DNA from 3 places in the Enterococcus sp. LJL120 genome. Region 1 is predicted to be linked to each of the others. Evidence: riboswitches for the same ligand, from Rfam matches in the RefSeq annotation. Region 1 holds a riboswitch; each other region holds the start of a gene.
The links. Region 1 has a riboswitch for thiamine pyrophosphate ahead of thiT (energy-coupled thiamine transporter ThiT). Riboswitches for the same ligand answer to the same signal wherever they lie in the genome.
Positions count from the first base shown of each region.

Region 2: linked by a shared signal. The riboswitch ahead of tenA (thiaminase II) and the one ahead of thiT (energy-coupled thiamine transporter ThiT) in region 1 are both predicted to bind thiamine pyrophosphate.
Region 3: linked by a shared signal. The riboswitch ahead of thiW (energy coupling factor transporter S component ThiW) and the one ahead of thiT (energy-coupled thiamine transporter ThiT) in region 1 are both predicted to bind thiamine pyrophosphate.

Region 1 covers NZ_JBTXLV010000002.1:134,992-138,264, reverse strand. Annotated here, with positions in the region: gene ACYSNU_RS03825 (helix-turn-helix domain-containing protein) at 1-273, shown strand, start outside; gene ACYSNU_RS03820 (hypothetical protein) at 385-576, shown strand; gene thiT (energy-coupled thiamine transporter ThiT) at 771-1,373, opposite strand; TPP riboswitch at 1,418-1,518, opposite strand; gene ACYSNU_RS03810 (hypothetical protein) at 1,570-2,352, opposite strand; gene ACYSNU_RS03805 (class A sortase) at 2,692-3,273, shown strand, end outside.
Region 2 covers NZ_JBTXLV010000001.1:273,941-277,213, forward strand. Annotated here, with positions in the region: gene ACYSNU_RS01355 (GNAT family N-acetyltransferase) at 1-321, shown strand, start outside; partial or broken gene ACYSNU_RS01360 (MIP/aquaporin family protein) at 518-1,167, shown strand; gene tenA (thiaminase II) at 1,239-1,916, opposite strand; TPP riboswitch at 1,995-2,096, opposite strand; gene ACYSNU_RS01370 (hypothetical protein) at 2,317-2,577, opposite strand; gene ACYSNU_RS01375 (acyl-ACP thioesterase domain-containing protein) at 2,847-3,273, shown strand, end outside.
Region 3 covers NZ_JBTXLV010000002.1:11,459-14,731, forward strand. Annotated here, with positions in the region: gene thiE (thiamine phosphate synthase) at 1-523, opposite strand, end outside; gene thiM (hydroxyethylthiazole kinase) at 526-1,371, opposite strand; gene thiW (energy coupling factor transporter S component ThiW) at 1,352-1,840, opposite strand; TPP riboswitch at 2,109-2,197, opposite strand; gene ACYSNU_RS03225 (VOC family protein) at 2,248-2,649, opposite strand; gene ACYSNU_RS03230 (HIRAN domain-containing protein) at 2,721-3,065, opposite strand; gene ACYSNU_RS03235 (dihydrofolate reductase family protein) at 3,175-3,273, opposite strand, start outside.

The DNA.
Region 1 (3,273 bases):
CAAGAGAAATTTTTGGATAGCTTATCCAAAAATGAGCGGAAAGTATTTATTATTTTGTTTAATGCACAGGGCAGTTTTATTGATCGAGAACAGTTAAGTCAGCTAATTTGGCCTGGTGAAGTGACAAATTCACGGTTGGTCCAACTTTCACAGCTAATCGCCAAAATTCGCAAGAAATTGGTGGGGGCGGGCTTTTCTAAAGACAGCTTGAGTACGAACTGGACAAAAGGGTACGCTATATCCAACAAGTTGCAATCCCCCCGTAGGCTTTAGAGAGCTTAGACAAATGAAAGTGAGCCCGTATTTTATTAAGGAGAAAATATCGTCTCCTATGCGGATATCACGGAAAACTATGCCTACGTAAAGGATTGGGAACAGGTCAAGGTGGCTTCTGAATATTTTGACATGAATTTCTGGAGCGGCGGCGATAGCTATGTCGGCACAGACTTCGTAGCCCTAGTTGAGCAGGTAGGTGAACTGTATGTGATTCCAAAGGAAGATTTGACAGCAGGCTTAGAAAAATTGGCACGGCCGAGGAGTATGCCAATCAAGAAGTCGAAATTTATAATACGTTAGAAGTGGCTGCTAAGAATGGTAATTTTGGTCAACTATTAACCATTGAGCTAGGTCCAGAAGGAATTCCTGCACGAAAAACAGCCCGAGTATATGACAATCGAATGTAAAAAATCCCTGCTTTTAGTGGCAAGCACTGTCCTCAAGAAATCAAAATTTTTGAGGGCAGTGCACCAAATTGAAAGCAAGGATCTTTTTTACTTCTTCGCCGAAAAAACCTGCGGTGCAGTCTTCACCACAAACAATGAAGGAGCTACTGAAACCAACACGCCTAAAACAACTGCGATGTAGATGGCGTTCATTAAAAAGCTGGCGCCGTTTAGCGTGAAGGAGTACCAGTAAGGGCTCATGCCTTCGGGTGCGTAAGCGCCCCAGACGAATACGCCTGCCCAAAAGTGCCAGAACCAGCGGGAAAAGGCTGCGACAATGCCGCCAATCACAACGTAGGTGATGGCTTTTTTTGTTTTGTCAGCGCTGATGGCCTGCTGCACTTGGCGGGCGAAAATGCCCGCCATGCCAGCGAAAGCAAAGGCGAAGGGATATTCAAAAATAATTTGTGGTACTGATACCATGTATTTTAGAGCGTTGCCGGAGACGATGCTTAAAAGGCCCCAGACAAAGCCGGCTGTTAGGCCGGGGATTAAGCCGCGGCGATAAGAATACAAAACTAACGGGACCATTCCCAGTGATAAATCTAAACTAGCGTTTAATGATTGCAACGGAATAAAAGACAAGGCCATTGCCATGGCCGCCACCAATGTTCCTTCGACCCACACCCGAATATCCATTTTTTTCGACATAAAAAACCTCTCCCTTGGTCTATGCAAAGAAGAGGTTGGACGTGTCGTCTGACCATTACAATTCCTACGCTCGAATAACCGAAACAGGTACGAGGGTTTAGAGTATTACTCAATCTCAGCCACAAGGGCTCCCCTTTGCAAAGTTGTATTTAATTATGCATTTACTTTATCACAGATAATATACTTTAGCGAGCAATTAATTTGCATTTTGGTTGATTAAATAATTTAAATCGTCATTTTCAATGGCGATTTGCCAGCTTTTTTCATTGGCGTTGTAAGTAATCGAAGCTGCTAGCTGCTCACTTGCTTGGGCTGATTGCGACTTCCAGAAGCGATCTTCCACGACGTAAATGGGTATTTTAAATAATTGATTGGTGTATTCCGCCTTATCAAAGCTAAAGGAAATGCCCTCTTGAAAGAGGTGCTTCAAGGTTTTCAGCTGACTTGTTGGAATCGGCTCAACTGCGCTGCTGCGGCGGAAAATCGAGCGGCGTTCATTGACCCGCGGCTGTAAAATTGTCGTGATTTTTTTCGCCAAGACTTGGAAAAATTCATCTAAGTAGCGGTAATAGGTCTTGCTAAAATAGCCGCTGCCGTCAAAGTAGACAAAATTATTTTGCAGCTTATAGAAAAACGGCGAACGCAGCGGGTGCTGTGTGTGGCCGAGATACAATAATTCAGAAATTTCAATCGGTGTTAATTCTTTGAGCATCGTCACATCATTAAAATCAATCCACTTGTTTTGACTGCTGGGTCCCCGCCGTTGCCATTGCTGGCCGTAATTGATGACGGCCTCGGTCCCTTTAATCATCTTCATACCGGTATGGGATTCAAATTCCCCCATAGTTGTCGCGGTATCTAATAATAATAAATTCTTAGGCTGGTGGGTGATGGCAGCAAAAAAGTCGCTGGCATAGATGCCCCGCGTTAAAACGGTGTTATTCAATGTGTCGATGTGGACACAAATATTGCTGTTCAATTAAACCCCTCCCCATCCTAGATTATGCTAATTCTATTTTACCTTGTTTTCATTACATTAGGTATTTCTTTTCTTTTAAGATTTTGTTACAAAGGAGACAAAAGTCAACAGTATTCTATCATTAAGCTGACGATTTTGCGGAAGAATTGGCGGCGAATGAAAAAAGAAAATTAAATTTCAGTTTTTGTGAAGGAAATTTTTTCAGTTTTTCAAATTTTTCACAAGGCTGTGAGACTGTTCCCTGACAAGCGCAGTTTTACGAAATCTTAAAGGAAATGTGGTAAAATACCAATAAGAAAACGTTGGTTGTTTTAAGGGCAATCGACAGGAGGAACGGTCATGAGTAAGAAAAAGAAAGCTTCGGCTAAACGGCCGCAACCAACCCGCAAAAAGAAAAAACGCAATCCGGTGCTCCGCTGGCTGTCGAATATTTTTCTGCTGCTGTTGCTAGTTGCTGGCTTGGCGTTAGTTTTTAATGAGCAGATTAAAGATTTTTTAATGGCCCGCAATACCGAGCAATATTCAATTGGTAATTATACGCGGGATGATATCGTTGAAAATCAAGATGCCCAGGCGACCTTTGATTATGATCAGGTTTCCGCCATTAGCACGGAGGCGGTTATCCAAGACCAATTTTCAGATTCGGATTTTGCGGTCATCGGGGCGGTAGCAGTGCCCTCAGTGGGGATTAACCTGCCGATTTTTAAAGGTGTTGAGTACAATGCCCTCTTTTATGGGGCTGGCACCACCAAAGAAAATCAAGTGATGGGGGAAGGCAATTACGGGCTGGCCAGTCACCGTGCCGCCAATGCTGATTTATTATTCCGGCCTTTAACGAGAGTTTCAGAAGGTGAAATCATTTATCTAACTGACTTAGAAAATATTTATACCTATACTATTTACAATATTGAAATCGTGCAG
Region 2 (3,273 bases), on a different contig from region 1:
CTTAATTGGCTTCCTCTAGCTTTGCAAGATGGTGAAATCATTGTTGGCTTTGCGATGGTGGGGGCTTTTGATGAAAAAACGAAGACAATTTGGCTTGACCGCTTGATGATTGATCAAAAATTTCAGCATCAGGGTTACGGCCAAAGATTTATGAAAAAATTACTTGATTACTTGCAACAAAATTGGTCTGTAACTCAGATTCTTTTAAGCGTTCATCGGGAAAATAAAAAAATTTTTCAATTTTATGAAGCGACTGGTTTTGTGAATACACATCAAGTTGATCCGGACAATGGAGAAATTATTATGGTCTTGACCTGCTAAGTATTTTTTGTTTATCAAAAAAATGTTATATTTTCTCATTTATTTAAAAGAAACAGAAAAAGAAAACGTTCGCTTTTAATTACTGTTTTAAAGATAATTTAAAACGCTTTCTCAAAGACTTATCCTTTAATTTTTTCTAAAACTTGTGTTATATTAACTCTGCAATTATTTCAGTTTAAGAAAAGGTGTGGAAGCGATGAGAAAGTATTTTGCAGAATTTTTAGGAACTTTTATGCTGGTGTTTTTAGGAACCGGCACAGTTGTGATTGCCCAAGGGGATACTTTGGCAATTGGCTTGAGCTTTGGTTTAGCCATCACGATTATGGCCTATGCGGTAGGTGGCGTTTCCGGTGGGAATTTTAATCCGGCGGTCTCAACAGCAATGATGATTAATAAGAGATTGTCAGTCAAAGATGGTCTAATTTATATTGTCGCCCAAGCTTTAGGAGCAATCGCTGCTTCTGGTGTGTTATCCATGTTTATTTCTGCCCTAGGTTTAGAAAGTGGTCAATACGGGCAAAATGATTTTTCAAAAATCAGTGCAGGAATGGCTTTCTTAGTGGAAGTAATCATTACCTTCTTATTTATTTTTGTTATCTTAATGGTCACCAGTAAACAATTTGGTAATGCGCAAATGGCACCAATTGCAATTGGTTTAGTCTTAGCCTTTTAATTATTGTGGCCTTGAACTTAACTGGCGGCTCTTTAAATCCCGCAAGAAGCTTAGGACCAGCATTGTTCGCCGGTGGTACAGCTCTCAGCCATTACTGGGTCTTTTTATTGGCTCCATTAGTTGGCGGTGCACTGGCAGCTTTGGCTGGTAAAGCAATGGGCAGTGAAGAATAAAAAAATTTAACCAAAGAAAAGTGCCCACAAAAGTTAGCATTCAAGACTAACTTCTGTGGGCACTTCTTTTATTAGTGTGAGCTTTTTTCTGATAACCAAGTTTCGCCGGTGAAGGCCATCTCCCAAAAAGCTAGCTCGTATTCTTTGGAAAGAATAAAGTCCTCTTTAATTTTGACTTTTTGCTGGTCAGTTAAAGCAGCAGCCAATTCATCCATTAAGTCAATCATCTCTTGTGTTGAAGTTTGGAACCAATCACTGGCATAGGTCGCCAGCCAATTTTGATAAATTTTGGGTGCCGGTTGCGCTGTGGCATAGGTCTTACCGATATCTGCATACAACCAATAACACGGGAGAATTGCCGCAATCGTGTGGGCCAAGCTGCCACTCATGCTGGCACGATAAAGGTGCGAGGTATAAGCATAAGCCGTAGGAGCCGGTTTCAATTCTTGCATTTCCTGCTTGCTGATATTCAAAATTTCTGCGTGCTCCTGATGGACAGTTAACTCAGCTTCAGCAGTCAGCTTGGCTTTTTCGGCCAAGACAGCTGTCAGAGTAAAATCCTCGGCTTGTGAAGCAGCAATGGCATGGATTTTACCGTAATGCTTAAGATAATAAATGTCCTGCAAAATATAAAATTTAAACTTTTCCAGAAGCAAATCACCGTGAACAATTCCTTTTACAAAAGGATGATGTAAACTTTTTTGCCAACTTTCTTCTGTTGCCAAGCGCAATTCTTCAGTAAATCTCATAAAAAAAATCCTCCTCAAGTCCTTCTAAAGACGTGACGCAGGATGGTATGTTTAATTCAGCTAAAGATAGACCCTCAGCTTGCTTAAACTCTACTTCCCTCCGCTGGTCCTAACCAGTTCAGGTTCTAAGGGTGCTAAACTTTTGTTTATCTCAGCCCGCAGGCGCCCCTAGTAGAAATTTTTTTATTTGTCTTGCTAAATAATATGCTAACAGATGTCAGATTGAAGTCAAGAATAAGCAAAAAAATAAACCGCTAGCTGCGGTGGTTATCTGGAGGAAAGCCGTTTTAAAATTTTTGAAACTTTACCAATCTTTGAAGATCGATAAAGTGAAAAATTAGAAATGGTTTCTCAAGATAGGCCAACTGTTTGCTAGCAGTCTATAAAATAAGTGCAAAAATTAATCTTGTTTTGGTGCTTTTTTCTTAAATAAAACAATCGTGAAGACTGCTAATAATGCTAACGTTAAGAAAATTAAGCTGATATCCACTTTGGCAGACATAAAGCCTAACACTGCGGAACCGATAATTCCGATAAAAGAGCCGATGATACCAAATTTTTGCAAGCCGTTTAACTGATCCATCACATCACGGAAACCAACTACAAGGCTAACGGATGCAGCAAAGGCAATAATTCCTAATACAATATGCAAGAAAATCATTTTCTCCCTCCTCTCCTTGTAAAAGAATAGCAAACAAATCATATTTATCGAAACAATCTGCTTCAACAGTGAAATAAAAAGATTTTGCAGTTGGCAAAAAGCGACCGGACGAGATTTAACTAGCACTAACTTTGAAATCCTTTCAAAAATAGTTGCAAAAGCGATAATTTTTTTCGGATTTTCTTTTGATAGTTTCCTAGATTTGCTAAAATGAATTGAAGCTTTAGTTTTGTCGCAAAATTTGCGATTAGGAAAGAGGAGGCAGGTTTGTGGCTAAAAAATATACAAAAGAGCATGAAGTAACCTTTTATGAATGTGATGTCAATCAGCAGATGACCTTTCCAGCACTCTTAAGTGTTGCCGTCAAGGTTTCAGAAGATCAGAGTGCGTTGTTTAATCGAGGGAATGAATATATCCATCAGCTGGGCTTAGGTTGGGTAATTACCAATTATCAAATTGCTATCACAAGAATGCCGACAGTCGGCGAAGTTTGCCAAGTTACTACGGAGGCCAAAGAATACAATAAATTTTTCTGTTACCGTAGCTTTTGGTTTCATGATGCGGCTGGCAATGAGCTGGTGGCAATTGAGTCGGTGTTTGTCTTGATGGACATGGCAGCCCGCAAAGTGACTAGTGTGCCGGATGAGGTCATTGCCCCTTATGAAAGCACCAAAGTAAAATCAATTCGCCGATTTC
Region 3 (3,273 bases), 120 kb from region 1:
CGCTGCCTGAGAAAGTCTGTAGATTTGTTTCATTAATGCCGCCAATTGCTACCACCGGAATGGCAACCGTTGCTGTGATATCCTTCAAAGTATTTAATGGCGTGACAGGACTGTCTTTGGTTTTCGTGGGAAACATCGCCCCAACTCCCAGATAGTCCGCTCCACTGGCTTGCGCTTCTTCAGCCCGAGCCACGCTCTTTGCCGACACCCCTAAAATTTTATCGCCGATTAATTGTCGCGTCACCGCCACCGGTAATTCATCATCGCCGATATGCACACCAGCGGCATCGACAGCCAGACAAATATCAACCCGATCATTAATAATCAAAGGAATCTGATAGGTGTCGGTAATTTTTTTCACCTTGACCGCTAAGTTAAAAAAATCGCCGGTGGTTAAGGTTTTTTCCCGCAGCTGGACTAAAGTGACGCCATTTTCACAGGCCTCTGTAATCACCGACAAAAATTGCGCCTCGGATAAATCAAATGCTCCTGTCACAAGATAAAGCTTCAGTAGTTTTTCCATCTTCATAAAACACTCCCCTTTAACTTTTCAAACCAGAGCGGCTGCTCCTTTAACAGCGCCAATTGATTGAGGGTCTCCTGGCGAAAATCAGCCAAAGCCTCTGGCGCTCTCAATGTTTGACTGGCAGCTTCACCGCATAAATTGAAATAGGTCACAGCGGCCAGCGCTGCCACAATCGTCCTTTGCCCGCTGCCTAAAAAGGCAGCTGCTAAAGCACCGACAATGTCTCCGGTTCCGGTAAAATTATCCAACTGCCAGACACCATTTTTCAAAAGCAGGCACTCGTTTTTGTTGACCAATAAATCCTGCACACCGGTTGCTAAAAAGATCGTTTCAGGATAATCTTGCGCAACTTTTTGTAGTGCAGCGGCTAATTCCTGTAAAGCGATCATTTCCTGATCCAATTGGCTGCCGTCAACGCCCCGGCCGTGGCTGGTTAACTGGCAAAAGCGCCGCAGCTCAGATATATTGCCCTTCACAATTTGCGGCTGGTGCGTCATCAGTTGCCAAGCCAAATCGTAGCGCAGCTGACTAGCAGAAACGCCGACTAAATCAATGACCATTGGCGTCGCCGTTTTTTCAGCAAAAGCAGCGGCGGCTAGTAAATTGGCTTCCCGTTCTGGCGATAAATGTCCTAAATTCAGCAGCAAGCTATCATTTTGCTTAAAGAAATCAGCAAACTCCCGCGGATCATCCGCCATCACCGGCTTGGCCTCGATATATAAGAGGGCATTTGCGACAGACTCACAGGTGATTTCATTAGTAATACATTGCACCAAAGGACCTTTTTTCAAAGGAAAAATTTCTGCTAGTGCTTTAGTGTAATCTTCAAGCCTTGAGTTTTCCATGGGATTTCCCTCCAAAAATTTGTTGAACACGTTTGAAACTAGGGAGCGGGCTGATTTTTTTCAGCAAAAGCCACGCAACGGCGGAACCAATCAGCGTTGCTCCGATAAATCTTGGTGTATAAATAGACCAATAAAGACTTTGGCTACTACCAGTAAAAAGAACCATCACTGGATAGGATAAAATCGAACCGAGAATACCTGTGCCGATAATTTCCCCCAGCATCGCTCCGATTGGTTTTTGAAATAGACGAAAGCCAATGCCTGCTAAGGCTGCTCCAAAAACTGCCCCCGTTAATGCTAACGGCGGAATACCTAATAAGGTCATTCGGATAATGCCGCAGACTAGCGCCATCACCGTTGCAAAAAATGGTCCCAGCAAAACACCCGCGATAATATTCATAACGCTGGACATTGGTGCCATCCCTTCAATGCGAAACAGCGGTGATAACACGACATCTAGCGCAATCATCAGTCCTAAAAAAGCTAGGCGAAATACTTTTTGCGAATGGGTCATCTGTTCCTCCTTATTTTCCGATTTAACTGTCTTAGTGATTTCTTAGCTTAAATTTTTAGTTCAACAACAAAAAGCCATTTATTTTCTATTCACTTAGAAAACAAATGGCGGCTAAAAAAAAGAGGCTGCGACAATAGTCCAACAAAGCGCAACTTTCAAAATATTCTCAGCGAATACTTAAAAATGGCTCCGTTAACAGATTAGCGTCACAGCCTCTGAAAAAATTCAGTCATTGACATTTCCCTTCGGCAGTTTTAACTGCGGCAGGTTCAATGGGTATAATCTCAGCATAGTGCACCCCAAATGTTTCTTTATTTAATTGTTTTTAGTATAGCACAAGTCTGCTAAAGAAAAGCCAGTCTTTATGAAAAAGCCATCCAAGTCGGCTCCATCAAATTGCCATCAGGGTCCTCCACTTCCAGTTGAACCATCTGTTCTTCGGGAATCCCCATCTCCAAATGATAGAAATCGCCGCCATTAGCTTTGGCGGTTGCGGCAAATTTTTTGACTGCATCGCCGCTAGCTAAACCAAAGGCTACCATCGATCCACTGTGGGTGTGGGGATTGGCAATCTTTTTATCCCGAATAAAGCCTTGGTAAAAATCATGGGTCAACAGCATAATCCAAAAGTTATCGTCCCAGACTAGTGCCGCCGAATGCTCATTGGAAAAATCGCGATTTTGTTGAAAGCCTAGCGCTTCGTAAAAATTGATAGAACGAGTCAAATCTGTTACTGGAAAGTTTACAAAAACCATTGTACTCATTAGAACACCTCCTTTTTTTAGACAAGTATCACAAGTTTCCACCATTTTGTAAAAATATCTGCTTTGAATTTTTACTTCCGGCCATCCTTGAGCATCACAACAACGCGAAATTGGCGTTCAGGATGGCTGTCTTTATTGACAGCTTGAATAAAGGCTTCAAACATTTCGCCGTAGCCATAATATAAGAGCTGGCTGAGCACTTGATTTTTGCCCCTAGGTACATAGCCAATTTTCTTATCTTGATAATAAACCGCCACAGCTTCAGGATCGTGGGGATTGTCCGGTTCAGCCTGAAGCGTCACTGGCTTGCCCCAGTTCAACTCTTCTGCCACATGAATCCCATCCCAATAGGCAAAGCCGGCCAAATGAAAGTCGCTGAAATGGCGACTTGGTTCACTTTTTTTGAATTCATTCATCATTTTAAAAGCGCCTCCTTTTCTTTTATTATAACAAAAGTTATCGGAAGCGGTAGCCTTCATCGGCAATAGCTGACTATTTTAAAAAAATTCCCGCAATCTTTTTATTTTATTTTTCCCGCTGATAATGCAGCTCAACAAATTCTCCCATGATTGTCGTATCCACTAGCTTTAAGCGCTGCTGGTAGTCCGCTTCTTCAAAAAGGCG